One region of the Clostridium sp. FP1 genome, then DNA from elsewhere that is predicted to be linked to it. Evidence: riboswitches for the same ligand, from Rfam matches in the RefSeq annotation. Region 1 holds a riboswitch; each other region holds the start of a gene.
What was found. Region 1 has a riboswitch for S-adenosylmethionine ahead of G9F70_RS06170 (methionine ABC transporter ATP-binding protein). Riboswitches for the same ligand answer to the same signal wherever they lie in the genome.
Positions count from the first base shown of each region.

Region 2: it holds a riboswitch for S-adenosylmethionine, as region 1 does, so the genes downstream of both, G9F70_RS22345 (methionine ABC transporter ATP-binding protein) here and G9F70_RS06170 (methionine ABC transporter ATP-binding protein) in region 1, are expected to answer to the same signal.
Region 3: it holds a riboswitch for S-adenosylmethionine, as region 1 does, so the genes downstream of both, metK (methionine adenosyltransferase) here and G9F70_RS06170 (methionine ABC transporter ATP-binding protein) in region 1, are expected to answer to the same signal.

Region 1 covers NZ_JAAMNJ020000001.1:1,265,907-1,275,897, forward strand. The annotation lists gene G9F70_RS06165 (M20 family metallopeptidase) at 1-1,046, opposite strand, end outside; SAM riboswitch class I at 1,195-1,298, opposite strand; SAM riboswitch class I at 1,455-1,565, shown strand; gene G9F70_RS06170 (methionine ABC transporter ATP-binding protein) at 1,703-2,770, shown strand; gene G9F70_RS06175 (methionine ABC transporter permease) at 2,718-3,398, shown strand; gene G9F70_RS06180 (MetQ/NlpA family ABC transporter substrate-binding protein) at 3,452-4,297, shown strand; gene G9F70_RS06185 (hypothetical protein) at 4,569-5,105, shown strand; gene G9F70_RS06190 (TrmB family transcriptional regulator) at 5,367-6,173, shown strand; gene G9F70_RS06195 (ornithine cyclodeaminase family protein) at 6,267-7,256, shown strand; gene G9F70_RS06200 (small, acid-soluble spore protein, alpha/beta type) at 7,399-7,569, shown strand; gene G9F70_RS06205 (ATP-binding protein) at 7,676-9,646, opposite strand; gene G9F70_RS06210 (amidohydrolase) at 9,806-9,991, opposite strand, start outside.
Region 2 covers NZ_JAAMNJ020000001.1:4,726,388-4,736,378, forward strand. The annotation lists gene arsB (ACR3 family arsenite efflux transporter) at 1-456, opposite strand, end outside; gene G9F70_RS22305 (arsenate reductase ArsC) at 574-1,002, opposite strand; gene G9F70_RS22310 (thioredoxin family protein) at 1,034-1,261, opposite strand; gene G9F70_RS22315 (permease) at 1,505-2,521, opposite strand; gene G9F70_RS22320 (ArsR/SmtB family transcription factor) at 2,614-2,973, opposite strand; gene G9F70_RS22325 (DUF1003 domain-containing protein) at 3,218-3,754, shown strand; gene rbr (rubrerythrin) at 3,905-4,489, opposite strand; gene G9F70_RS22335 (MetQ/NlpA family ABC transporter substrate-binding protein) at 4,584-5,402, opposite strand; gene G9F70_RS22340 (methionine ABC transporter permease) at 5,485-6,129, opposite strand; gene G9F70_RS22345 (methionine ABC transporter ATP-binding protein) at 6,130-7,128, opposite strand; SAM riboswitch class I at 7,248-7,350, opposite strand; SAM riboswitch class I at 7,444-7,564, opposite strand; gene G9F70_RS22350 (MazG nucleotide pyrophosphohydrolase domain-containing protein) at 7,697-7,990, opposite strand; partial or broken gene G9F70_RS22355 (N-acetyltransferase family protein) at 8,023-8,387, opposite strand; gene G9F70_RS22360 (DUF2809 domain-containing protein) at 8,670-9,077, shown strand; gene G9F70_RS22365 (histidine phosphatase family protein) at 9,243-9,848, opposite strand; gene G9F70_RS22370 (NUDIX domain-containing protein) at 9,901-9,991, opposite strand, start outside.
Region 3 covers NZ_JAAMNJ020000001.1:367,845-377,835, reverse strand. The annotation lists gene G9F70_RS01805 (hypothetical protein) at 12-1,040, opposite strand; gene G9F70_RS01800 (ATP-dependent RecD-like DNA helicase) at 1,071-3,314, opposite strand; gene metK (methionine adenosyltransferase) at 3,593-4,768, opposite strand; SAM riboswitch class I at 4,856-4,957, opposite strand; tRNA gene G9F70_RS01790 (tRNA-Tyr) at 5,066-5,150, opposite strand; tRNA gene G9F70_RS01785 (tRNA-Thr) at 5,156-5,230, opposite strand; tRNA gene G9F70_RS01780 (tRNA-Val) at 5,259-5,334, opposite strand; tRNA gene G9F70_RS01775 (tRNA-Tyr) at 5,361-5,445, opposite strand; tRNA gene G9F70_RS01770 (tRNA-Thr) at 5,451-5,525, opposite strand; gene G9F70_RS01765 (hypothetical protein) at 5,734-6,417, opposite strand; gene yyaC (spore protease YyaC) at 6,570-7,124, shown strand; gene G9F70_RS01755 (rod shape-determining protein) at 7,231-8,265, opposite strand; gene spoIIID (sporulation transcriptional regulator SpoIIID) at 8,392-8,646, opposite strand; gene G9F70_RS01745 (M23 family metallopeptidase) at 8,767-9,546, opposite strand; gene spoIID (stage II sporulation protein D) at 9,778-9,991, opposite strand, start outside.

The DNA.
Region 1 (9,991 bases):
ACTAAAGTGTCAGGTCCAATTTTAATAGTTGGCTGAATTGTTGGAACAATATGGCTTATATTTCCTACATCTGAGGAGCCTATACCAGATGCATTTTGTATATCTAAATCAAATCCTAAAAATTTCAAGTTTTCTACAAAGATATCATCAAAGGCACTATTTTTAAGCATATTATCTACCTTGTTTTGAAAAGCAATAATATTAACCAAGCAGCCAGTAGCAAGAGCGGCGCCCTTAGCTATATTTTTAACTTTATTTGTTACTACATCGCAACTTTTTCGGGTGGCAGCTCTAATGAAAAATCTTGCTTTAGCATATTCAGGAACAATATTTGGAGCATCTCCTCCATGAGTTATAATGCCGTGTATACGTGCATCTTTTGTTAAATGCTGTCTTAAGGCATTTATTCCATTAAATAATTGTATAACACCATCTAGTGCATTTATACCTTTTTCAGCACAAGCAGCTGCATGAGCGGGTCTGCCTATAAATTCAAAGTCTAATGGATCTACACATAGTGAATCACCTGTAATACAAGTTCTGCTTGAAGGATGAGCAATTATACAAGCATCTATGCCTTTAAGTAAACCATGGCGTACAAAGCTTGTCTTTGCACTTCCATTTTCGCCTCCTTCTTCGGCAGGAGTACCTAAAACTACTATTTGACCACCTAACTCATCTATTACTTTTGATAGAGCAATAGCAGCAGAAATACTAGTGGTACCAATAATATTATGACCACAAGCATGCCCAAGATTTGGAAGAGCATCATATTCTGCTAAAAAACCAATAGTTGCACCTTTTTTTTCCTTGGAACACTTTCTCGCTATAAATGAAGTTGCATGACCAGCTACTCCTTTTTCTATAGTAAATCCCTGTTTTTCTAAGGTTTCAATAAGGATACTAGAAGCAAAAAATTCTTGGTTTCCTATTTCAGGTTTTCCATGGATCTTGTGACTTATTTCTATGTAATTTTTCTTGTTGGCTTCAATGTTTGATAAAACTGCGACTTTTAATTTGTTGATTTTTCCTAAAGTAAATTGCATAAAATCTCCTCCTATTATTTTTTTGGGGTATACTAAAAAATAGAATTTTCAATTGCAAAATGATTGTGAAATAAGTAGTTAATTCAATTTAAACAAAAAAACCTCTTCTATGAAAAGAAGAGGGTTAATTTATAGTTTAAATATAGCCGTCTTATCTTTAAAGAATCATTTTGCTGGAATTGGCACAGTATTCTAAAAGAACCCGCTGCCGAGGTTTCAAAGGGCCAGTCCCTGCACCTCTCTTGATAAGAAATTTGTTATTAAGTTGTTTAAAAGTTATAATAAGGCTTTTATTTAATATTGTCAACAGTAAAAAATATTTCGATTTTATTGTTGACATTTATAAAAGTAGTAAGTATAATGAATCTCAAGCAATCAAAAATTGCATAAATAAAAATTTAATAATTATTCTTATCGAGAGAAACTGAGGGATTGGCCCGATGAAGTTTCAGCAACCACATGTTATTATTTGCATGTAAGGTGCTAATTCCATCAGAACACTGTTCTGAAAGATGAGTGAAGGTACTATTAAAAGTCAACCCTTCTATGGGTTTTTTTATGTATTTATCCTCTTCTTTTTGAAAAGAAGGGGATTTTTTTATTGAGATTTTTAGCGGGATTTCAGTTGGTAAGGTGATAATTTAAGGAGGGAAAATATGATTTGGATTAAAGGAGTAAGAAAAGTTTATGTAAATAAACAGGGAACAGTTGAAGCATTAAAAGAAATTAATTTGCATGTTGAAAAGGGTAAAATTTTTGGAATAATAGGGTACAGTGGAGCAGGAAAAAGCACATTAGTGCGCTGTATAAACTTATTGGAGAAGCCCACTAGTGGGCAGGTTATAGTTAACAATAAAGAATTAACTAAGTTACCTGAAAAAGAGGTAAGAAAAAGTAGAAAAAAAATTGGTATGATCTTTCAACATTTTAACTTAATGAGCAGTAGAAATGTATTTCAAAATCTTGCATACCCACTTAAGGGAAATAGCTATACCAAGGAAGAAAAAAAACAGAAAGTTTTAAGCCTGCTAGAATTAGTTGGGCTTAGTGATAAGATTTTAGCATATCCATCACAATTAAGTGGAGGACAAAAACAGAGGGTTGCTATAGCCAGAGCACTAGCAAACGATCCACAGGTTTTATTGTGTGACGAGGCAACATCTGCAATAGATCCGCAGACCACAGCATCAATTTTAAAATTGTTAAAGGAAATTAATGAAAAGCTAGGTTTAACCATAGTAATCATTACCCATCAAATGGAAGTGGTAAAAGAAATTTGTCACGAAGTTGTGGTAATGGAAGCTGGACAAATAGTGGAAAGTGGAGGGATAATTGATATTTTTACGAATCCAAAAGCTGAAATAACCAAAGAATTTATATCTACTGTTTTTAATTATGATAAGATATATGATTTCCTATGCGATGAAGAATTTGAAGAAGGGGAAAGCGTAGCTAAAATATCATTTGTGGGACAAAAGACGGGTCAAGCCTTTATTTCTAAACTTTCAAGAAAATTTAAAATAGATGCCAGTATTTTGTTTGGGAATATTGAAATTATTCAACATATACCTATTGGCAATTTGATTGTAAAATTTAGTGGTGCTAAGGAGGGAATACTCCAATCAATAAAATATTTAGAAGAAAATAATATAAATGTAGAGGTGATAGAGCATGCATCAGTTTTTAGTAAATTACCTGCCAAACGTAGTGGAACTATTTCCTGATATGATAAAAGCATTATGGGAAACTATTGGAATGGTAAGTATTTCAGGATTTATTTCTACACTTATAGGAATTCCTTTAGGAATCATTTTAGTAGTTACAAGGCCAGACAATATTTTAGAGAATAGTAGAATTTACAATGTGGTGGGTAAAAGTATAAATATATTCAGAGCAATACCATTTGTAATATTACTTGCTGCAATAATACCTTTTACTCGTCTTGTGGTGGGGACTACTATTGGGATGAAAGGGGCTTTAGTCCCACTAGTTATTGGTTCAATTCCATTTGTGGCAAGACAAATTGAATCAGCACTTTTGGATATTGACAAAGGAGTTATAGAAGCGGCGCAGGCAATGGGATCAAGTTCTTTTGAAATAATATATAGGGTTTTACTTAAAGAAGGGCTTCCTGGGATTGTATATGCACTTACAATTACTACTGTCAGTTTGATTGGATTCTCTGCAGTGGCCGGAACTGTTGGTGGAGGGGGCTTAGGTGATTTCGCCATCAGATACGGTTATCAATATTTTAAAACAGATATAATGGTGGCAACAATATTAATTCTTCTTGTATTGGTAACTTCAATACAAAGTTTTGGAGAATTTATACTAAAAAAATTAAGTCATTAAAATTAAAATAAAGATAGTGTTAACACTATCTTCAAAATAAAGGGGGATTTAAAATGATAATAAAAAAAATATCAGTATTAACAGTAGTGGCGTTAATTACAATAACTGCTTTAGTAGGCTGTGGAAGTTCAAAAGAGGTAAGTACTACACCAAGTAATACACCAACCAAGAAACAAGTAATTAAATTGGGTGTCACAGGAGATGAACATGTGCTTTGGGATAAGATAAAAGTAAAATTAGCTAAAGAAGATATTGATCTTCAATTAGTAAATTTTAGCGACTATATAAGACCTAATCAAGCATTAAGTGATGGGGAAATTGATGCAAATGCATTTCAAACAATAGGTTACTTTAATAAATTTAAAGCAGAGCATAAATTAGATCTTACATCAATAGGGAATACTGTTTTAGCACCTATGGGGATATATTCTAAAACAGTTGTGGATATAAAAACTCTTAAAGATGGAGCCAAAATTGCTATTCCAAATGATGCAAGTAATGGCGGAAGGGCACTTATATTAATTCAAGAAGCTGGATTAATTAAATTAAGGGATGGAGTAGGTATAACTCCTACAGTAAAAGACATTATAGAAAATAAAAAGAACCTTAAGATAATTGAACTTGTTGCTACTCAAATTCCAAGATCAATACAGGATGTAGACATCGCTGCTATAAATAATGGTGTGGCAGTAGATGCAGGCTATTCACCACTAAAAGATTCTATTTATACTGAAGATGTTAAAAAGGAAAGTGTAAAAAATTACTTTAATATAATTGCTGTAAAAACTAAAGATAAAGACAATGCAACATTAAAAAAGTTAGTTAAGGCATACCAAACAGATGAAACAAAGAAGGTTATACAAGAATTATACAAAGGGGCTACTTTGCCAGCATTTTAGGTGAGCCTAGCTTTACTAATGTTATGGTTGTTTATTTTGCATTAAGTAGAGTGCTAGGTATAAGCTATACGAAGTTGGTTTTGCTTCTCAGCTAGCAACATTTGTATCACTTGTGATGTGCATGATCTACATGAGGTCTGGAAAATGGAATAATAATTAAGTGGTTTTGTAACCATTTTGTAGTAAAATTGACATTGATTTGATACAAAGTGCTGGAGAACATCCCATATAATAAGTATTATTAGATAAGCTTATTAGAAGGGGCGATTTTATGAGAAAAATAGCTGAATTAGCCATAGTGGTATTATTAATATTATTCACCGTGGCATACACATCAAATGCTATGACTAAAGGTAATAATCCACGTTCTAAAGAAACAGTTCAAAAGGCATTACCATATGATGAAAGTGCTAAAGAAGCCCCTGAAAAAAATATCAGTTTTAAAAACTATATTAAATTGATAGGCTTAAGAAAAAAAGAACTTATTGCAAAGCTTGGAGAGAAATCAACTACTATTGATGATGGGGGATTGGAGTTTTCACAATTAGATATTCGAGTTTGGTTTAAAAATTATGGCAATGGACCAGTAGAACAGATATACATTGATAACAAAGATATAGATTTTAATGGTGCAAAACTTGGTAGTAAAATAGGTAGCTTTCAGAGTGTATTTGGAAAAGCTGTGGAAGAACATACCACTTTTGCATATAGTAATTTTAAATATAATGGAATAGTGTTATCTATATATTATGATCCAAAAACAGAAACAACTTTTGCTGCATATATTTTAGATGAAAATATCAACTAAAAATGTAACTACATGGAGGGTTTTTTAGAAAGCTTAGCAAGTAACGCTAAGGTCATTTCATATATAGATTTTACGAAAGGTGATAGACCCGATGGATAAATATAAAATTTATTCAACGGGTCTTTGACGCATCAATATAATATTTTTATAATATCTAAAATTACTATGGAACATCGCTACTCATTTTTTTATTGACATATTTTCATCAATATTATATGATAGTCACCATAGGTAACTACTATTTTAAGGAGAGACTAATTTATGGAAAAAATAATTTTACTTTTAAAGTCGCTTGAATTAAATGATTCTGAAGCGAAAGTTTATGTAGAGCTCCTAAAGAATGGTCCTTCCACGGGTTATCAAATTAGCAAAATATCTGGGGTAGCACGGTCGAAAGTATATGCAGTACTTGAAAACTTGGTTCGGAAGAATTTTTCAATTTGTTCAAAATCTGAAAATCCTAAATATTACACTTGTATTCCAGTAAAGGAACTAATATCAAAAAAGAAAGATAACTATAATTCTTTACTTGAAGAGATAGAAAGTGAACTTTTAGAATATGACAAAAGTATAAATATGGATTTTATTTGGCATATAAAAGGGTATAATAATATTTTTGATAAGTGTAGGGAGATTATAAAAAATACAAAAAAAGAACTTTTTATTCAGATTTGGCGGGAAGATATAGATGAAATTTTTGATGGATTAAAATTATTAGAATCAAAAAAAATTAATCCTCTGGTTATTTTGTACAGCGCAGAGCAGAAATACGATGTTGATTTGAACATTCTATATAAGCATGGGTTCGAAAGTGAAAAACTTAAAGATATTCCTGGAAGATGGGTTACTATAGTGTCCGATTCAAATGAAGTATTATTTGGCTGCATAGAAAACAATAAGATATGTGAAGTTATTTGGACCCAAAACTATGCAATGGTTTTTATGGCTAAGGAATATGTGAAACATGATGCTTATTGTCTTAAACTTATAAAATCAGTGAATAATTCCGATAATGAAGAACTTAAGAAATCAGCAGGCAATATTAGAGAAATTTTTGAGAAAATATAGCTATTATCGAAAAATCTCTTTTAATATAAAACTGCTTTTCTATTAATAGATATTTTTAAAGGTTAGTTGAAATAAAAACATAGGAGGTACAAAATGTTATTACTTACAAAACATGATATAGAAAATATTTTCAGTATGAAAAATGCAATTGATTCGGATAAAACCGCTTTTAAATTATTTTCACAGAATAAAAGTGTGGTTCCATTAAGAACAAATATTGATATTCCCAAATTGTCAGGTCAAAGTCTGTTTATGCCCGCTTATGTGGAAGACATAGATAGTATAGGAATAAAGATAGTTTCTGTATTCCCAAAGAATGTTGAAAATGGAATGCCTTCAGTACCGGCAAAAATGATACTAATGGATGGAAAAACTGGTGATGTCTGTTGCATAATGGATGGAACATATCTTACTCAGTTAAGAACAGGCGCAGGTTCCGGTGCTGCCACTGATGTGCTTGCAGTTAAGGAGGCTAAAAAAGGCGCCCTTATAGGTACTGGTGGACAAGCTGAGTGCCAATTAGAAGCAATGTTAACAGTAAGAAATCTAGATTCTGTAAAAGTATTTGATATGAATTTAGAAAGGGCTCAGGAATTTTGTACAAAAATGTCTGAAAAATTTGTTAAATTCGGCACAGAAATAAGCGTTGCAAAAACAACAAGGGAAGCTATTGAAAATGCAGATATTATAACAACTGTAACAACTTCAAGAATGCCTGTTATCGATGGGCAATTTGTAAAAAAGGGTGCTCACATAAATGCAGTAGGTTCATATACTCCGGTTATGCAGGAAATAGATGAATATACAATAAAGAATGCAGATAAAGTATTTGTTGATTCTAAAGATGCAGTTCTTTCAGAATCAGGAGATCTTATAATACCAATAAATAAAGGGATTATTGATAAAAGCAGAATAGACGGAGAAATTGGGGAGGTTCTGCTAGGAAAGATTGAAGGAAGAAAAAAAGATAAGGATATCACCATTTATAAAACAGTAGGTATAGCCGTTATGGATGTTGTAACTGCATATGATATTTATAACTGTGCTCTAAAAATGCATATAGGCACAGTTATAGAGTTATAATTAACATGTATAACATTACAAAAACACTGATGATTAACATCGGTGTTTTTGTTTTTTAGATAATAAAAAAATACAACTTACATAAATTAATAGCGAATGGCAAATGCTATCCTATGATAAATGATAAAAGGATGGTGTTTTTATGAATGAAAAAATAAACAATGCCAAAAATAAAACTCAGCAAGCTCAGCTTATGGGGGTAAAAATACCTGAGGATGATTACTGGGGTGATTATAGCTCAAAAACCTGTGGTAGCATTGGCGGAGCGACAAGTAACAATTCTATAAAAAATGATGCTGAGAGTTCTAACTAGAAGTAAAAGATATTAGTTCTAGTAAATAAAAAACAAGCCAATATCAATAATTTTAATATGGCTTGTTTTTGTAGCATGTAGATTGTGAAATTTATATGCTAAGATATTATGAATAAATATCAGAAAACTCAATGTTAATTGTTTGAAGGTCACTTTTTATACTTTTATTTTTAATTGTGTCAGAGGGTACTGATACTATTCTGTTTGGTAATTCTATTGTAAATTTGCTACCTTTTCCTATTTCACTTTCAAGGTTAATACTTCCGCCATGAAGTTCAACAATTGACTTAACAAGGCATAAACCTATACCGCTTCCTTCAACATTTCGAAATAATGACTTATCAACCTGCTTGAACCTTTCAAATATAACATCTAAATAAGCACTCTCAATCCCTATACCCGTATCTTTTACAAATATTTCAACACCGTGGACTTTATCGTGTACATTTACGAATATTTCATCTCCCTGCATAGAAAATTTAATTGCATTGGAAATAAGATTTAACATAACCCTTTCAATATTAGTAGGGTCACAAGCAATAATTTTCTCCTCAATGTCGGTATCAAAAACAATCTTTAATCCTTTATTTTCAACATATTCAGATACAGATTGAACAATTTCTTCAACAACACTAACTATATTTGTATTGGACATATGTAACTTAAAAAAACCAGATTGAATTTTGGATAAGTCTACTAAATTATTAACTAATTTTGATTGTCTATTGCAGTTTTGAGTTATAACCTTAATATATTTCTCAAGCTTATCTTGATTTTCTATTAATGAGTTATTTTTCATATATAAGTCAAATAATTGAGTGGTACTAAAAATAACATTTAAAGGAGTCTTAATCTCATGGGAAATATTTATAAAAAATTCTTCCTGCATTTTCAAGTTCTTTTCTAGTTGAAGTTTAGCTCTAGTTTCTTTAGTTATATCAAGTATAATTGCTATTACTTGCTTGATGTCACCCTCCAGGCCAAGTATTGGCTGATATAATACATTTACAAATGTTTTCTCCCCAAATACAATTAACTCCTTATATTTTATATAGGATGTTTCTTTCTTATCTTTAATCATTTGAAAATGATAAAAAACATCAGTTTTATCAAACTCTGTAATAATATCTGTATAATTTTGTCCTTTAACAACATCAATAGAGTTCATTTTAGAATTTAATCCCTCTATAATATTTAATGCTTTTTGGTTAATGTCTGTGACGCTAAAATCCGGATAGGATAATCTTATAAAGGGTAAATCTAGGGTATCTATGGTCTTGTGGAGAAGGTCAAATTGATTTTGCAGTATTTTTTCGTGTAATACATTTTCTGTAACATTATTCAAACATTGTATTCCGGCAATGAAGTTTCCCTTATAATCATAAATAGGAATACCATTTATATCATAAAAAGTAATACTAGTATTATTAGTTTTCATTACTCTATATCCTGATATTTTCTCACCTCTTAATATTCTAAAGCCTGGCATATCTTCATGGGCAATTAAATCCCCGAAAATATCATAATATTTATTATCTTTAAGACTTACTCCTAGGCTACTAAAGTTATCAACTGTAGAAGGGAATATATCCCTGGCTGATTTATTTAATGTAGTGTAGTTACCATCCTTATCAAAGATGAATAATGCCTCAGATATATTTTCAATAATTGCATTTAATTTTTCATTGCTTTCATATACCGTTTGCTCAAGGTCCTTTTTATTACTCACATCACGGCCAGCTCCATAGATAATTCCTTCATCCCACTCAAATTTTATATTCCATGAAAGCCATTTGAAATTGCCATCTTTGCACTTATATCTAAATTCTAAATTTACAATATCTTGTTGCTCTTTATGAGCTAATAATAATGTATTATTTAGGTTGTTTTTATCATCTGGATGTATAATAGAAAACATATTTAACTCTTTTACTTCAGCATTACTATAGCCAAAAACATTATTAAAGGCTGGATTTGCATATTTAATTTTACCGTCAAAGTAAGCCATATATAAAATTTGTGGAGTTAAGTTTACCATTTTTTCATAATCTTCTTTATCTAATGTTGAATTATCCAATATTGGTTCCCCCCAAACAGAAGTAAACTTTACAAATTATTTAAAATGACAATATCTTTTCTTTTTCGTTTAAACTTCTTTTATAATCTTATCACTATTTACAATTTTTATAAATAACTTTTACAAAGTAGTATGCTCATTTTTGCATAATTTGTGCTTTTATTTTAACTCTGCAATGCTATAAAAAATATCTACACCTGTCTTAATAATACTATCTGGGAAATCATAATCAGCAGTATGAAGCTGGGGCTGTAATTTGCCATCACCCAGGCCAAACATTGCGCCCTTTATATTTTTTAAATAATATCCGAAATCTTCAGACCATCTAAAGGGGGATTGAAGTTC
Region 2 (9,991 bases), 3.5 Mb from region 1:
GGTATAGGCTGGATTACCTTTTGTAAGAGAACTCCAAACAAATACCATAGCCGTACAGGGAGCAGCTCCTAGCAATATGGTTCCTGCAAGATATTGAGTAGCTAGTTCTGGTGCGATAAATGCTTTAAATACAACAAAAAAGAAAAATGAAGATATTGCATACATGGTAAATGGTTTTATAAGCCAATTTGTTATCCAGGTTATATACAAACCCTTTGGCTCCTTCCTAACATTCTTAATACTTTGGAAATCTACCTTCATCATCATGGGATAAATCATTACCCAAATAAGTATAGCAGTGGGGAGGGAAACCTTGGCATATTCAAACTGATTTAGGAATTCTGGAATTTGTGGAATAAACTTTCCACTAAGCACGCCTACTACCATACAAATTGCCACCCAAACTGTTAAGTACCTTTGGAAAAATCCCATATCCGATTTTTTAACTTCACTCATAATTAATCACCCCTTAATTTTTTAATAATTTTATATTTACAATGCCAATAAATTATGTTTCTATTTTGTTATTACATAAGTCTTGAAGTTTACATTTACACAATCTTTCGCAATACACTACCACACCACTTCTCCACTTAAATCAATTTCATTATTTTCAATTCTTTTCTTTAGATCTTTTATTTTTTCTTCAATTATTCTTGCTGTCTTTATAAATTCGTCATCAGATTTTCCGGTAGGGTCATCTAGTCCCCAATCTTCTACATGCCTGTGAGCCATTATTGGACAAACTACATTACATCCCATTTTTATTACAATATCAGCTTGTGGTATGTCCTCAATTAATTTGGATGTGTGAGTTTCATTCATGTCCATTTTATATAAATCCTTTATTATTCTCACCGCATCTTGGTTAATTTGAGGCTTAGTTTCAGTACCCGCTGAGTACGATTCAAACACCTCTGAGCCAAAGATCACTCCCAGTGCTTCTGCCATCTGTGACCTACAAGAATTGTGAACGCATATAAACGCTACCTTTGGCTTCATAAAATAATCCTCCTTTACTTCGGTGGTTTAATTATAAATATTTCTTAATTTCCTCAGCTGAGGGCACTCTTCCCATTATTTTCACTTTTTCATCAACTACAAGAGCAGGGGTTTTCATAACTCCATAAGCCATTATTTGTTTAAAGTCTTCAACTTTCTCTATAGTTGCCTCAATACCTAACTCCTCTACTGCCTTTCTTGTATTTTCCTCTAATTTCTTGCAACTTGAACATCCTGAACCTAAAACTTTAATTATCATAATAATCCTCCTTGCTCTCCCTTTAGTAGATAGCAACTATTAATTGTTATCCCCGTGAATTTATATTATTGTGCGAATGTAGAGCACAATCTTATTATATTTTTCTAGTACTAAATCATCATCTGCGATGCTGCAATATTAACGACTTCATAAGGAGATTTAGACTCTTACTGAAGTTTTTTTATTTCTTATAGCTTGTAACTCCCACTTATATAAGTGGGAGACTTTCCTTCTGAAATGTCGTTAAACTAATAAAAATGAAAACGCATTAAATAAATATCCTATTATAACTATACCTGTTGCAACTATAGCCACAAATATGGCTAATAATTTAGGTTTAACAACCTTACTAAGCATAATTATTGATGGAAGTGAAAGAGCAGTTACTGCCATCATAAAGGATAATACTGTACCAATTCCTACACCTTTGTCAAATAACGCTTCTGCTACTGGTAAGGTTCCGAATATGTCAGCGTACATTGGTATGCCAACAGCCGTAGCTAGTAATACTGCAAATGGATTGTTATTTCCAACTACAGTTTCTATTATTGATTGAGGTATCCAATTGTGAATTGCAGCTCCAATACCAACCCCTATTAAAACATATAGCCAAACCTTATGAAATACATCTTTAACTTGCTCCTTTGAATAAGATATTCGTTCATTTCTTGTCATCCCAATTATTTCTGCATCCACATTTTCTATCTCTTTCACATAACCTTCTACATACTTTTCAAGCCCTAATTTATCAATAATGCTTCCACCTACTACCGCTAAAATTAGTCCTACAACAACATAGGCTATAGCAATCTTAACACCAAAGAAAGACATTAAAATTAATAATGATGCCAAATCTACTAGTGGCGAAGATATAAGAAAGGAAAAAGTTATTCCAAGGGGTAGCCCTGCTGCGTTAAATCCAATAAATATTGGAATACTAGAGCAACTACAAAAAGGTGTAATTGTTCCAAGTAATGCCCCTAGTACATTTCCCTTGATGCCCTTAATATTTCCAAGAAGTTTTTTTGTCCTTTCTGGTGGAAAATAACTTTGGATATAGGATATAAGGAAAATCAATACTGATAACAGTATAAATATTTTTATGGTGTCATAAATGAAAAAATGTACACTGCCACCTAATCTTTCTTTAATTGATAACCCAAATACATTTTCTACAAGTCCCTTAATAAGATTTGATAGCCAAGTCATTTTTAAAATCTCATTATTTATCCAACTAAATATTTGTGATATTACATTCATTCTTGTCACCTACCTGTATAATATTTTTTTCATTTATATTGTGAAATTAAATCATACCTTCTCAATTGTTCATTATTTTCCAAAATATATCTTTAACTATTAGGATTGCATTTATTTTTAAACATTTCTGTATACTCATCACCCTTTTGAAGGTTTTTTAAATCTTTTTCTATGGTATCGTAATCTTCTAAATTTATGATTATTTTCTCCAATATGTCTTTAAGAAGCTCATTATCCTTATCTATGTAATAGTATATAAATTGTTCTTGTCTTTCATCTTTTACAAAGCCCATATCGCGAAGTTTACCTAAGTGCTTTGAAATTTTAGGCTGACCTTCTTCTAGTATTCCTTGAATCTGGCATACACAAAGTTTTTTATGATATAGAAGCACCAAAATTCTCATACGTGTTTCATCAGATAACACTTTAAACAAGTTCAATAATTTTTCCATCCGTTTCACATCCTTTAAAGCAAATAATAATATAGCATATATCCATATGGGTATATGAGTATAGTATTCTTAAGTAATCCTTTTGTCAACTGCTTTTGAAAAAAAGTGCCACCCAAATTAACCATCTATTTATAAAATGGGAAGTATAGTATAATAACTTAAATAAAGTCATGGACAATAGCGTATTTTTATTTTAAATCAAATTTTATATACATTTTAAAGTTATATAAGGAGGGATATTTACATGGAAAATGAAAAAGAAAAATCAGATACCGAAAAAATCGTAAATGAAATATTAGAACAAGGAGAAATTTTTAACGATATTGAAGAAGAACTACTACATGAATTAATTGGAAATAAAATATCCAAAGATAACGTGATTGCTCATGCACAAACTCTTACTTTTGGAAATAAAATGGCGGATAAAATAGCTGCATCAGTAGGAAGCTGGAGTTTTATAATAATTGCATTATCAGTTATAGTAATATGGATAGTATTAAATTCCATGTTCAAAAATTTATTTGACCCGTTTCCATTTATACTCCTTAATCTAGTGCTATCTTGCACTGCCGCTATACAGGCTCCTGTAATCATGATGAGTCAGAATAGACAGGAAGATAAAGATAGAATAAAATCAACAAATGATTATAAAATAAATCTTAAATCTGAATTAATAATTCAAGATTTGCATAAGAAAATGGATATATTAATTCAAAATCAAAAAATATTAGTAGAGAATCAATCTAAAATGGTAGAATACATTGATAGTTTACCAAAATAAAGTGCCATCCAAGCAGCAATTAGCAAGTTGTATAATTTCACTGTTTTATTTAAAATCAATTTAGAAATTAATAATCATTTTATAAATAAAATAATGGGAAATGGATTATCTTATTAATAATCCATTTCCCATTCTTATATCTACCTTATATTAATAATTTTCAGCTAATACCTCAAAATATGCTTTTGGATGTGCACAGGCTGGGCATATTTCTGGAGCACTTTTTCCCTCAAAAATATAACCACAGTTGATACATTTCCAATTAACTACTGTATCTTTATTGAATACTGAATTATTTTCTATATTGCTTAATAGTTGTCTATATCTTTCGTCATGATGCTTTTCAACCTCAATAATTTTTCTATAAACAAAAGCAACATCAGCAAATCCTTCTTCCTCAGCAACTCTTGCAAATTCTGGATAAAGTTCTGACCATTCTTCCTTTTCTCCATTTGCTGCCCATAATAAATTTGATTTAGTATCTGATAAGCCTACAGGATATGTAGCATTGATTTCTACCACTTCTCCATTTAAACTTGTGCTTAAAAATTTAAAAAATCTTTCAGCATGCTCTTTTTCATTTCCTGCTGTTTCTGTGAATATATTAGATATTTGTACATATCCCTCTTTTTTCGCTACAGACGCATAATAAGTATATCTATTCCTAGCTTGTGATTCACCTGCGAATGATTTCATTAGATTTTCAGCTGTTTTTGTACCTTTTAACATTTTCATAAAATGCCTCCTTCTTTCTCCGAAGAGAAAATAATTGTGTATACTAAAGTATTCTATAAATGATATAGCTTTCCTCTTTTAAGGCATCTTATTTTTAAAAAGTTGGAATTATATTTCCTTTATATTTATCTTCAATAAATTTTTTAACTTCTGGAGAATTTAAAGCCTTTGAAAGTGCCTGTATATAAGGTTTAGTTTTATCTTCACTTCTAACTGCAATCACATTTGCATAAGGAGAATCTTTTGATTCAATTGCTAGTGAATCCCTTGTTGGATTTAATTTAGCCTCTATAGCAAAATTTGAATTTATAACTGCTGCGTCCACATCTTTTAGTATCCTTGGAAGTTGAGGAGCATCTAGTTCAGTTATTTTAAGTTTTTTTAGATTTTCCGTAATATCAAGTTTTGAAATAAGTTCACCACTTTTTAATTTAATGAGTCCAGCATTTTCAAGTACTCTAAGTGCTCTCGCTCCATTCGTAGGATCACTTGGAATAGCTATTTCAGCCCCATCTTTTAAATCACTGAGTTTTTTATATTTACTAGAATACACGCCCATAGGTTCTAGATGAACCTTTACAGTATAGTCAAGTTTTAGATTTTTTTCTTTACTAAAAGATTGCAAATAAGGTATATGTTGAAAGAAATTAGCATCTAGTTGTCCTTCAGCTAGTGAAGTGTTTGGTGTTACATAGTCAGTAAATTCTACTATTTCAAGTGTATATCCTTCTTTCGCAAGGATTGGCGCTGCCACCTCTAATATCTCTTTATGAGGCACAGGCGTGGCACCTACTTTAATGATTTTTTTCTCGGGTGCTACCTTTGCAGGTGCAGCCACTTCTTTTTTTGCTCCACAACCACTTACTGTTAAGATCACAACTATTGTTAATAATACGCTTAATATTTTTTTCATTTTTAATTTTCCCCCTCGTATTTCTGTGGTGTAGATAACAATTATTAATTGTTATCCCCCTCGCATTTGTATAATTTAAGATTTATCTAATCATTTTTCTGTACAATAAATTTCCTAAGGCTTGAATAATTTGCACAACTACAATTAAAATAATAACAGTGTATATCATAATGTCTGTTTTAAATCTATAGTAGCCATATTTTACTGCTACATCTCCCAGGCCACCGCCACCAATTGTCCCAGCCATAGCGGAGTAACCTATAATATTTATTATTGTTAAAGTAACTCCAAGAACTATAGATGGCATTGCCTCTTTTACCATAACCCTAAATATAATTTGATAGGTTTTTGCACCAACAGATTTAGCCGCTTCAATGATTCCGTAATCAACCTCCAGTAGTGCAGATTCTATTATTCTTGCGGCAAAAGGAGCTGCTCCTAGAGTTAATGGAACTATAGCTGCATTAGTACCTATGGTTGTTCCAACAATAAGTTTGGTTAAAGGGAATATAGATATCATTAATATAATAAACGGAAAAGAACGAAGCATATTTACTACTAAGTTTAAGCTTTTATAAATTAGAACATTTGGTCTTAGCCCTTTAGGACTACTTATAATAAGTCCCACGGCTGTTATAAACCCCAAAATCACTGTAAAAATTGTAGACACCCCTACCATATATATTGTGTCTAAAAGTGCAGGTAGTAAAACATCTTTAAATAGCATTTATATCCCCCCCTCCTTATATTCATCTTTCTTCAATAAGTAATTAATAAGCTCCCATTCTATAGATTTTCCATCTAAATATTTTAATATTTTTTCCCTATTTTCATCACTTGCATTTATTATAAGACTTCCCATTACATTATCTCTGAATTTTTCAAGCCTGCCCCATACTATTGAAAAATCTATATTTAACTCCCTGGCTATGGAAGTTATTACGCAACTCTGGCTAATTTCTTTTGGAAAAAATATTTTAATATTATGCCCTGTACTAGGTAATAATTCTTCCTCTCCTATAAGTGTTTTCATTTCACTTGTTGGTCTAATAAATAATTCATCTGTAATACCGCTACTTTTAATCTCACCTCCTTCTAAAAGAATAAATTTATTACAAATCTCTTTTACCACCTCCATTTGATGTGTAACCACGATAATTGTTATATTAAATTTGTTATTGATATCTCTTAAAAGCTCCAATATAGATTTTGTAGTTTTAGGATCTAATGCAGAAGTAGCTTCATCACAAAGTAATATTTTTGGATTAAGTGCCAAGGCTCTTGCAATTCCAACTCGCTGCTTTTGTCCTCCGCTAAGTTCGCGTATATTGCTATTTACTTTATCATTAAGTCCAACTAATTCTATTAAGCTATCTACTCTTTCTTTAATAAAATTTTTGTCATTTCCCCATACTTCCAGTGGAAATGCAATATTTTCAAAAACATTTTTTCTGTTAATCAAATTGAAGCTTTGAAATATAATACCTACATCTTTTCTAAATTCCCTAAGCTCTTTTGAACTTAACTGCTTTACTTCTTTTCCCATTATATTAATGCTGCCTGTATCATAGGATTCAAGCCCATTAAAACATCTAAGTAAAGTGGATTTGCCAGCACCACTGTGACCAATAACTCCATAAATATCGCCTTTATCCACTGTAAAAGAAACACTATTTAATACTTTCTCCTTGGAAAAACTTTTACTTACGTCACAAACTTTAATCATAAAATCTCATCTCCTCTTCATAACTTATTACTTTTTTTATTGCAAGTATCGCTACTCGCAATTATTTTCCTAAAAAAAATAGAACCCAAGAATAAACTTGGGCTCTAATGCCAAACTTATTCTTATCTCGCAGCAATGCTGCAGGATTTAACACCATGTATCATATATGATACTGGTTGTCGGGTTTCATAGGGCCATTCCCTCCACCTCTCTTGATAAGACAATATTAAATTTTATTTTAAATTTATTTTAAAAACCAAAAACCTCTCCCATCAATATAAATGATGAAAGAGGTATAAAATTACAAGGTTACCTCTCTCATCTTCCGCTAAGTTCTAAGGAACTTAGCGCAGGAATTAGCACCTTTTCAGACGAATGATATCTGACGGTTGCCGAGGTGTCATAGGGCCAGTCCCTCTACCTCTCTTGATGAGAATTAATTGATTTATTAAATTAAAGTTATATTATCACCATTTCGAGGAAATGTAAAGGTATTTTTTTATTTTTTCTTATACTGACTTTCATAATCTCTCTGCATATTACTCTCAAATTTTTTAATGTATGTACTTCAAAACTCTTGAGGTGTAATTTTAAATCTGTTTAACGTATCTGAATAATACATTAGCACATCCCCTAGCTCCTCAATAAATCGCTCTCTTATCCTTGGATCATTCATAATTCCATCTTCCGTTTTCTTTTTTATTATTGCAATTGCTTCGCCAATTTCTTCAATCATATAAAGTATGGAAATCTTACCTTGCGCAGGTTCCATTGGACTCCAGGTATCTTTGTGTTTTTCCCATAACTTATGCGACATATCTAACATTTCTGATATTGATAAATCTTGAACAATATTTTCCATTATATTCTCTCCTTTTATAATAATTAAGTTTCACTATTATTGCGAGGTTGTTCCGATTGCAAAGTCCAAAAACCATTTTCTTCAGATGCTTTAATTAACTTTGTTAAAAGAACCTTCCCTATTCCTTGGCCTTTATATTTTTCAGCAATATAAATACTTACTTCCGCTACTCCCTTATAAACACATCAACTTGAGACTTTACTCAGAGCTACCACCCCAGCACATTGTCACCTAAGCGAGCAACTAATCTACATGAATTTATGTGACTATTATCCCAATTTTCGTAAATAGGTACTTCTGTCTGAAATGTTGCTATTCCTGTTTTAATACCTTGCAGATAAATATTTGCTACTTGCTCCCAATCTGATTGTATCATTACTTCAATTTTATATTCCATTTTCCCTCCCCTAGTAGGACCTATTTTTCTATATATCCTTTTACATTTTCAAATATATTTACTTTATTATTAGTGAACCTTATGTTTATATCATCATCTTCCACGCTACAATATTAATGCGAACTTCATTGGAATTTACGTAAACAAACTTTACAACATGCTATAATTATAGTTAATATAGGTACTAAGCAATTTGAATCGCAGCATAGATTAGCTAAATATCAAAAATTGTAAGAAGAAAAAAATAGGAAATTAAAAGAATAATTTGGGATGAGGTTAAATATGATTTATAAACGCAATAGGTTATTTTATGGATTTATGATAATAATTGTAATTATTTTAGGATTATGCTCAAGAAAGATGGCTACTGTCATACCAGATTTTTTGAATACATATTTGGGTGATGCTCTGTGGGCATTAATGATTTTTCTTGCTTTTGGTTTTATTTTTAAGGATATGAAAACAAAGTTAGTTGCATTGATGGGAATATCATTTTGCTATATTATTGAATTAAGCCAATTGTATCATGCTATTTGGATAGATAATATGAGAAAAACAACTTTGGGTGGATTGGTATTAGGATATGTATTTTTATATACTGACTTATTAGCCTATGCTATTGGCATTGGATTAGGTATAATTATTGATTACTACATTGCATTGTATAAATCTAGAATTGACAAAGCATAGCCACCCCATTTTTTTACAGCCGCCATATCCAACTATATCATTATTTTCATTAAATACACCCACCGTAAAACTTTCTAGGCTTCCCTTAATGCCTTAACCTTAAACTAATGGAATCCTAAAATGGATTCCATTAAAATTCTTTATATTATTCACACTAATCATGTTCTAATCTAAATGTGAAATATCCGCCTCTAAAATAATTTCAATTTTCTTATCTTCCACTTCGAGTACTGTTAAACATGTATCATACATAAAGGGTTTACTCCAAAAATCCTCAATAGAATAATTCTTGATTATTGAATAGATTGCCTTTATTACAGCTGTATGGGTTACTATTAAAATATTTTCACCAGTGGTATTATTTATAATATCATATAATGCCTTTTTTACCCTGTGAATCAATTCATGGAAGCTTTCTCCCTCTATAGGTTCATACAATTGAGGCTTGTTCCAGAAATTAAACTGCTGGGTAGGATATAGCTCTTTTACTTTTTCATGGTCCATACCTTCCCATATACCAAATCCCATTTCTTTTAAATCTTCAATTTTAATTATCTCAGTATTTTTATTTCCTCGAATGTATTTTGCTGTGTCAAAAGCTCTCCCCAGTGGACTGCAATAAATATAATCAAAATCTATAGCCTGCAAACTCTCACCTAGCTTTTTAGCGTTATCAACACCTATTTCAGTTAAATTTGAATCTTGCCAGCCCTGCATCCTACCTTCTTTATTCCACTCCGTTGCTCCATGTCTTGTTATATATATTTTCAATTTTCACCCATCCCCTGACTATAATAAAATAATATATAATATCAAATAATTATTATATATTGCTACTGTTTAAAAGACATTTGGCACTCTTTAGAAACATTAAATCTCTACTCTGAATGAATTTTCCAAGATAATTATCTGGT
Region 3 (9,991 bases), 900 kb from region 1:
AATTAGATTTTTTATATATTTAATAATCCTTTCTCCCACGCTTTCTTATTAAATTTTCTAGCTATATTTTGAGCCTTATCCATTTGCGCAGTTTCAACATTAGCTAAAAATATCGCCTCACCCCTTTGTATATTTTCATATCTTCCAACCTTGCTTGATAGATATAACAGTTGCTTATGATTAAATTTAATATTATCAGCAAAATAGACTATAACATCCACCGCATGGAATTCTAAATAGCTTTCTTCAAAGTCATTAGTTACTATTATTCCCTTATCTTTATTCATAAACAGTATGGGAATACTCGCATCACTTTTTTTACTAATATATAAAAATAAATCCTCACTCAACTTTTCTTTGAAATTGCTTAAATACTTGAATACAGTCGCAGCTTTTTCAGCGTCTGGCGTAAAAATTATTACTTTCCTATTAGATATAATTGACCAATTTAGATATTCATAAACTACCAAAGGTATGTCAATATTAAGATTTATTCTAGTAGTTATGATTCTAGGCTCTATAATTGGAATTTTATTATTTGTTAACGGAAAGATAATAGTTGCACCTTCACTTAAAATATTCTCTACGGAAAAAGCTATAGCTGTACCTTCTACGCTGCACATTTTCAATAATACTTTTTTTATTTGTTGCTTGTTATATTTAGGAAAATTTCTAATCTCATTATAAATAACCAAATCAAATTTTTCTTGGAGTCCTAATGCACTTTCGTGATTGCATATATATAAATACTCATTGACACTGCTATAATTCACTCCACCGGTATATACATATTTTCCTAAATTACTAAAATTATCTATAAAGTAAATAATATCAATTTTGCGCACATCTTCGTTAGTTATATACAATATATTTTTCTTTTCATTAGCATATGCAATTATAGTTTCAAGCAATATATCAGAGGAATTATAAAACATTGATACAACATCAATTCTTTTTTTGCCATTTAATGAACAGTTTAAAATTTCTTTGCTAATTTCATCTTTTTCCTTACTAAGGTTTAAATTTGCGTAGAAATACATGTAAAATCTCCTTTACAGCTAAATATTAATTTAATTGTGCTGATTTTCATCATGGCTTAAATCCACATCTACTATTTGTCTTATTCTCCATCCTAGCGCAGAATATCTTTCAAAGCTTCTATTATTATCCTTCATAAAATTAATAGCTTTTACTTTTCCCACTAAAACAACCATGTTTTTCGCCCTAGTTATTCCTGTATAAAGCAAATTTCTGTTCATTAAAAGTGGTGGTCCCATAAACATAGGCATAATTACAACTTCAAACTCACTACCTTGACTTTTATGTATAGTAATAGCATAAGCTAAAGTTAGTTCATCTAAAAATACTCCCTCATATTCTACCCGCTTATCGTCATCAAAAATTACAATGACATTTTCATTATCCTCATCGATATCGCAAACATACCCTACATCCCCATTAAAAATTCCAACGCCATCTTTTTCATGATTTGCACTCAATTTATTCCATTTCATAGAATAATTATTTTTAACTTGCATGACCTTGTCCCCTACCCTAAATATAGTATTCCTATATTCCTTTTCTTTCTTATATTTAGACTTAGGATTCAATATTGCCTGAAGCTTTTCATTTAAATTTTCTATACCTAGTATTCCTTTTCTCATAGGTGAAAGTATTTGAATATGTTTCATTTTGTCCCACTCTTTGTTGAATTTCGGAAGCCTTGTATTAATTAACGTGATTATACTGTCTAAAATTTTGTCTGGCTCATCATTTTCAATAAAATAAAAGTCCTTATCCTTTTTGTTTAAAATAGGCATTTCACCATTATTAATTTTATGAGCATTTACAATAATCATACTTTCCCTAGCTTGCCTAAAAATCTCCTTAAGCTTAACTACTTTAACGCAGTTGCTGTCAATTATGTCTCTTAATACATTCCCCGGCCCCACAGATGGCAATTGATCCACATCACCCACAATTATAAGTCTAATTCCTATGCTGATAGCTTTTAATAAACTATTCATAAGCATTATATCTATCATAGAAGCTTCATCGATAATTAGCACATCACAATCTAAAGGTGTCTCCTCGCCTCTAAAAAACTGCGACCCATCATCGCCGCCCATTCCAAGCTCGAGTAACCTATGTATAGTTTTAGCTTCCCTGCCAGTAGCTTCTGTCATTCTTTTAGCCGCCCTCCCAGTAGGCGCAGCCATAAATACTTTCATTCCCGCTTTTTCAAACACATCTATAATACAATTGATTATAGTAGTTTTGCCTGTTCCAGGACCTCCAGTTATAACCTCCATACTATTTGCCGCAGCACCACAAATAGCAGCTTTTTGAGACATTGCAAATTTTATATTTTTTTCACTTTCAAATTTTTCAATTTCCTCTTCAATGTCTAAATCTAATTTTTCATATTTTGCTATAGATAAATTTATAACTTTTTTAGTAATACTTAATTCACAATAATAGAAAGGCATAGTGAATACACATTTTTCTTCATCAATGTTTTCAACTTTCAATTTTCCCTGCACAACATTGTCAAAAATACTCTTCTCAATTTCTTCCTCAGAAACTCCAAGAATGTTTTCAGCTTCCTTATGTAACCTGACCAGGGGCATATAAGTATTTCCCATAGCACAAAATTCATTAACAACATAATTAATTCCACTTTGTATTCTAAAAGGTGATTCTTTGTCGATACCTAAACTTCGAGCTATCTTATCAGCAATTTTAAATCCTACGCCAGCAATAGTTTCCGTTAACACATATGGATTATCTTGTACTACCTTTATAGAATCTCCTCCATATTTTTTATAAATCTTCACGCATTGATTAGGAGTTACTCCATAGGTTTGAAGAAATATCATTATGTTTTTAACTTCTCGTTGCTTAGAATAAGATTCCAAAATTAATTTAATCTTTTTTTCTCCTACACCATCAATTTCCCTTAGCCTTTGGATTTCATTATCTAGTATATTCATGGTATTTTCTCCAAAGTGCTTTACAATTTTTTTAGCAGTTACTGGTCCAATTCCTTGAATAACTCCTGAAGCTAAATATTTTTCTATACCTGCAATAGAACTAGGTATTATTTCCTCACAGGAAACTATTCTAAATTGCTTTCCAAATTGAGGATGATTAACCCATTCTCCCGTTAATTTTAAATTTTGACCTTCACTTATGTAGGGTACAATTCCTACAACAGTTATTTGCTGCTTTATAGCATGCAAATGAGCAATAATATACCCATTTTCTTCATTGTGAAATACTATATCTTCTATGATTCCTTGTATTTCTGGCATAAAATCTCCCCTATTTATAAATTTATATAGTAGCAATACTATTAATATAAGTATCGTTGTTATTATATCATATGTACTTTACGTTTTTCACCTTCAGTATACCCCTATCTTAAGTTTTATCAAAATACCATTTAATAATCCACATAATAAAATAAAATTTAATATCTTTATAATTATCCCAATTGCCTTAAAATAAACTTTTTTATTACTTAGGAAAAAGAGGGATAACAATTAATAATTGTTATCCCTCTTTTATTATAAATATTTTCTATTTCATTTTATAAATATTTTTTTATTTGTTCAACCTTATTTAGTCTTTCCCAGGAAAGGTCCAAATCATTTCTTCCAAAATGTCCATAAGCTGCTGTCTGTTTATAAATAGGTTTTCTAAGGTCTAATTCTCTTATAATAACAGCTGGTCTTAAATCGAATACTTTTCCGATTATTTCAACAATTTTATCGTCTTCAATTTTTCCAGTTCCAAAAGTTTCAACTTCTATAGATACGGGTTTAGCTACACCTATAGCATAAGCTAACTGAATCTCTAATTTATCTGAAACTCCTGCTGCTACTAAGTTTTTAGCAACCCATCTTGCAGCATATGCAGCAGATCTATCAACCTTTGTTGGGTCTTTACCAGAGAATGCGCCGCCGCCATGTCTTGCGTATCCGCCATAAGTATCTACTATTATTTTTCTTCCTGTTAAACCAGAGTCTCCTTGCGGTCCTCCAATTACAAATCTACCTGTAGGATTTATATAATACTTAGTGTTTTCGTCTAATAATTCACTTGGAACTATAGGCTTTATTACTTGTTCTATTAAATCACTTTCAATTTGATCATGAGTTGCCTCTTCTCCATGTTGAGTTGAAATAACAATAGTATCTATTCTTACTGGCTTATTATCTTCATACTCTACAGTAACTTGAGTCTTTCCGTCTGGTCTTAGATAGTTAAGCTTACCATTCTTTCTTACTTCACTTAATCTTCTTGCCAGTCTATGAGCCATAGCAATTGGAAGTGGCATGTATTCCGGCGTTTCATTAGTTGCAAATCCAAACATCATACCTTGATCTCCAGCGCCTGTGGAGTCTATCTTATCCTGAGTGCCTTTCTTAGACTCTAATCCTTCGTTAACTCCCAAAGCTATATCTGCTGACTGTTCTCCAATAGATGTTAGAACCGCACAAGTACTAGCATCAAATCCATATTTTGCTCTAGTATATCCTATACCTTCAATAGTATTTCTAACAACCTTAGGAACATCTACATAACAACTAGTTGTTATCTCCCCCATAACTAAAACCATCCCTGTAGTAACTGCGGTTTCACAAGCAACTCTAGCATAAGGATCTTGCTCTAAAATAGCATCAAGTATAGCATCTGAGATTTGGTCACAAATTTTATCTGGATGTCCTTCTGTAACTGATTCTGATGTAAATAGTCTTTTCATTATAATTCTCCTTTCTAATACGGAAAAATTTTGTTTTTAAAAAAATAAAACCCCTTCTAATTATAAGAAGAGGTGTTTTAACCATCCTTCTTATCTCGCAGAATAAATCTACAGGAATTGGCACCATGGTACATTGACCGGTTGCCGGGTTTCATAGGGCCTTTTTCCCTCCACCTCTCTTGATAAGAGTTATCAATATTAAGTTTTAATTATAATACCATATAAGCTTTTCAGTGTCAACAATTCCTATTTACTTTAAAATTAAATAAATAAAAAAAGACATCTACAGATGTCTTTTGGTGGAGGAGGACGGATTCGAACCATCGAAACATTACGTAACAGATTTACAGTCTGCCCCCTTTGGCCACTCGGGAACTCCTCCATATATGGAGCTGGCAATAGGAATTGAACCTACAACCTGCTGATTACAAGTCAGCTGCTCTACCGTTGAGCCATGCCAGCATACATTTTATTTTTAAAAAGATTATTATGGTGGGAACAACAGGGTTCGAACCTGTGACCCTCTGCTTGTAAGGCAGATGCTCTCCCAGCTGAGCTATGCTCCCATAATTTATTATAAAGCTAATGAAAATGGTGGAGGAGGACGGATTCGAACCATCGAAACATTACGTAACAGATTTACAGTCTGCCCCCTTTGGCCACTCGGGAACTCCTCCACTTTTGGAGCTGGCAATAGGAATTGAACCTACAACCTGCTGATTACAAGTCAGCTGCTCTACCGTTGAGCCATGCCAGCATATTTTGTTTTTGTATCTTTACCCTGTCGACAAGAATTATTATATAACTATAATCATTTAATTTCAAGCTCATTTTCTTCGAAATAGCGATTCCTTCTCTACATTGCTATAACATTCGCATATTTACTCTATTTTAAGCATTAATACAACTTATTATTCGCAATAAAAAAAGATAACTCTTTCTTATACCAATTACTACAATATAATTTATTTTAGTCTTTCTGCCGCATCCATATCTATAAACTTTCCAGCTATTTTTCTCACTTTTCCATATTCTTTTTTTGATAAATCGTCTTTTAATAACTTAAGGGCTTTAAGAACTCCTTCCTCGGCATCCACTGCATATAAATATTCTTCCATTTTTTTATAATTCTCTTTGCCTAGCTGAAGGCTTACATATAGTAATTTTATCTTATCAGAAGTTGTTAAATTTTCTTGTATTTTGCCTGTTGACACTTTAAATACTGATTGTGCCTGCTTCTTAATATTATAATTTAATTCTTCTAGACTATCCTCTTTCCCAAGTGAATATACGTCATTGAGCATATTTTCATCCGATTTTTTTTCGATATCTTGACTTAGTGAATTTATACTCAAATTATCACTACCTTTTTCTTCATCGCTTAATTCCTTCTTAGCCAAATCCTCTTTTCCTAATTTTTTTTTTACATTAGAATATTCTTCCTCAGCTTCTTTCACCACTTTACCCTGGTTATTGTTTATATTTTTGGGGCAGATATAAACCTTTTTACATTCAGCTACTACCTGTTTTCTTAGGTTGTTTTCTTCATAATACTTTGCCTTAATTACAACGCTACTGTAATACACCATATTAAATACGCTTACAACAGTAGAAAATATAATAACAAAGAATAAATTTTTTTTCTTCATGTTAATACCACCTCAAATAATTAATATATATAGATTATTTTCCAATTTATCGCTTTTTTATTCTTTTTTCATAATAATACACAAAATTTTTTCATATAAATTATTGGTAGGAAAATAATTTATTCACAGCGCAATACAAGGAGGTATATTTCTTGAGTAAAGCTAAAACCCATTATAAAGACCCTTTAGCATACTATACAATTTCTAACTTTCTAAAAGACTATATTGACCAAAACACTTTAGTTGTTTGCATAGGTACTGATAGATGTATAGGTGATTGTCTCGGCCCACTCGTGGGTACATTTTTAAAAGATAGCTCCTTCCCACTACCTGTATATGGCACTATAGATAACCCAATCCACGCCTTAAACATCGATAGTAAATTATCTAAAATAAATGCACTGCACCCAAATTGCACTATAATAGGTGTAGATGCATGTTTAGGAGACATATCGAATATCGGTGAAATCCAAGCTAGAAATTATCCAATTCATCCTGGTAAAGGTGTAGGGAAAACACTTCCTAAAGTAGGTAATGTTTCATTAATAGGTATAGTAGATTCAAGTGATGATAGTGAATTATTCACTAATAGAAACATAAGACTTAGTTTAGTAATGGAAATTGCTTCTGTTTTGAGCCGTTCACTTTTGCATTCATATTATTTATATTCACTTAATAATGAAGATAAAAATTCAAATCCAATTTAATAATTACCCAGAGTTTTAAATTAAAAGTGCATTATATACCAAAAAAATAAGCAATACAATTATTAGTTTAATTGTATTGCTTATTCATATAGCTTGTTTACACTTTTTAGTCTGCTAAATATTTTTCTCCACCATTAAATGAACTATCTAGGTTATCCATATAATCCAATACTTTACCTGTTCCCAGCGCTACGCATGAAACGGGATCCTCAGCAAGGTATACTGGGACCTTAGTGATCTCTTGTATAAGTTTATCTAGTCCTTTTAACAGTGAACCTCCACCAGTCATAACTATACCCTTGTCAGCTATATCGGCTGAAAGCTCTGGTGGCGTTTTTTCTAACACTGAATGCGTGCATTCTGCTATTGAATTCACAGCCTCTTTTAAAGCTTCTCGCATTTCTTCCGAGGTTACTTGTAAGTTTTTAGGAAGTCCTGTAATTAAATCCCTTCCTCTTATTTCCATTGTAGTCTCTTCATCTTGTTTATAAGCACAGCCTATATTGATTTTTAAATTTTCTGCAGTTCTCTCACCAATCATTAGCTTATGCTTTCGCCTTATATACTTTATAATATCGTCATCAAACTTATCTCCAGCTACTTTAATTGATTCATGTACAACCATGCCGCCTAAAGAAATAACTGCAACATCTGTAGTCCCTCCACCAATATCAATAACCATATTACCACTTGCGCGAGTAATATCAAGTCCTGCTCCGATTGCAGCCGCTAGTGGCTCCTCTATAAGATAAACCTTCTTAGCTCCAGCATTTCTAGCTGCATCTTGTACCGCTCTTCGTTCTACCTCAGTTGCCTCGCAAGGAACGCATATGACAACTCTTGGAGCTGATAGCTTTCTTTTGCCACAAGCCTTACTAATAAAATGCTTCAACATTTTTTCTGTTATATCATAATCTGAAATAACGCCATCCCTCATAGGACGTATGGCCACAATATTGCCTGGTGTCCTTCCTATCATCTGCCTCGCTTCTTCTCCTACTGCCAATACCTTATTGTTATTTCTATCTATGGCAACAACAGATGGCTCTTTTAAGATAACACCCTTTCCCTTGATATATACAAGCACTGTTGCTGTACCTAAATCTATTCCCATGTCTGTACCCATTCTAAAAAAAAACATCTCAAAACTCACTCCTGCTCTTTAGTATATTCATTATTTAAATTATACTAAACTCTATTCTATAAAGCCATAAAAAAACCCTCTTTTTTTAGCTTTAATATTTTTTTGTTTTTGCTTGAAATGTTTTTATCCTTCTACTGCCTTATATTTAAGTCTTGTTGCTCTTCCTCCCCTAATATGCCTTTCAGATTTATTTAAGTCCAAAATTATTTTTGCTTCGCTGGCAATTTGAGGATTTATTGTAGGCAATCTTTCCGTCATATCCTTGTGTATAGTACTTTTGCTAACTCCAAACACTTTGGCAGTTCTTCTTATTGTAGCTTTTGACTCAATAATATACTTAGCAACTTCTAGTACTCGATCTTCAATATAGTCTTTCAAAGTGTTACCTCCTTGACCCTTCTCTATTTATAAATATGCATTAACTCCATTTTAAATTCCATTCCAATTAGTCATTTTGCCATATATTTCGGAAAAATGACTAATTGATATGGCTATTGGTTATTGTTTTATTACTACCGGTTGATATTTCTCATATTTTACATATCTAGCAGGATCAATGTTCTTACTACTTTGCAAAACTTCAAAATGTAGATGTGATCCATAGTCTTCTTTATATGAGTTTAAACTAGTGTTTCCTACAGAACCAATTTTCTGTTTTTTGCTGACTTTATCATTTATCTTTACTAATATTTTCTCTTCCAAATTGGAATATTTAGTAATAAAGCCATTTCCATGATCTATTATAACCATCTTACCCTTTTGCTTAGCTAAGTCAGTTCCAACTTCTTTAACTATTCCGTCCATAACAGCTATTACTGGCTCACCTATATTTGCCTTAATATCAATACCTAAGTTAGTTCTATAGCTTCCATCGGTCTTCCACACAACTGGATCAATATCTTTTGAATATGCTCTTGCTAAGAGTCCAATAGCTACAGGTTTTTCAAATATAGCATTAACTGATTTAGAAACTGGTGCAGTTAAATTTCCAGTTGTAACCTTTTTAATATTAGGTACTGGTTTAAGCCCCTCAGTCTTAGCCAAATTTTCTTTTTTTACTTGAAGAGCGTCTTGATATTGTTTTTCTTGTTCTTTCAGAACGTCTCCTGCATTTGCTTGTTCCTTTTGAATTGCTGCTTGCTTACTTGAAAGTTTTTTATTATTACCTGCCGTTATAGTTGCTACTGTTGCTACTATACATAAACAAATAAATAAAACTACATAGAAGCCCTCTTTCTTAAAAAAATTTAATGTCTTATTGTTTGCTTTGTTATCCATACAAACACCTCCATTTGTATTTTTGTCCATATTGTATTAAAACATACATATTTTATAAATTTTTTTTGCACTTATTTAACATTTTTATTTTATTTCTTTAAATTTACCTTCTATAGGTTGAAATATAGTCTATATCTAACATTCTTTATTTTTTAATATTATAAGTTTCTCCAAAAAAAAATTAAGCCAGTTATCTTTGTAAAAAGGATAACTAACTTATTAGTATAATTTTTATTTGGATATAACCGTTCCAATGTAATAATGGTTTAATATTTGAGTATAGTTATTACCTTCCTTAGCCATAGCATCTGCACCCCATTGGCTCATTCCTACCCCATGGCCATAACCAGTGCAATCTATTTCTACACCTTTTAAATTAAACACTATTTCAAAATTTGATGAATTCAGGCCTAGCATAGTTCTAAATTTACTGCCTGTCATAGTT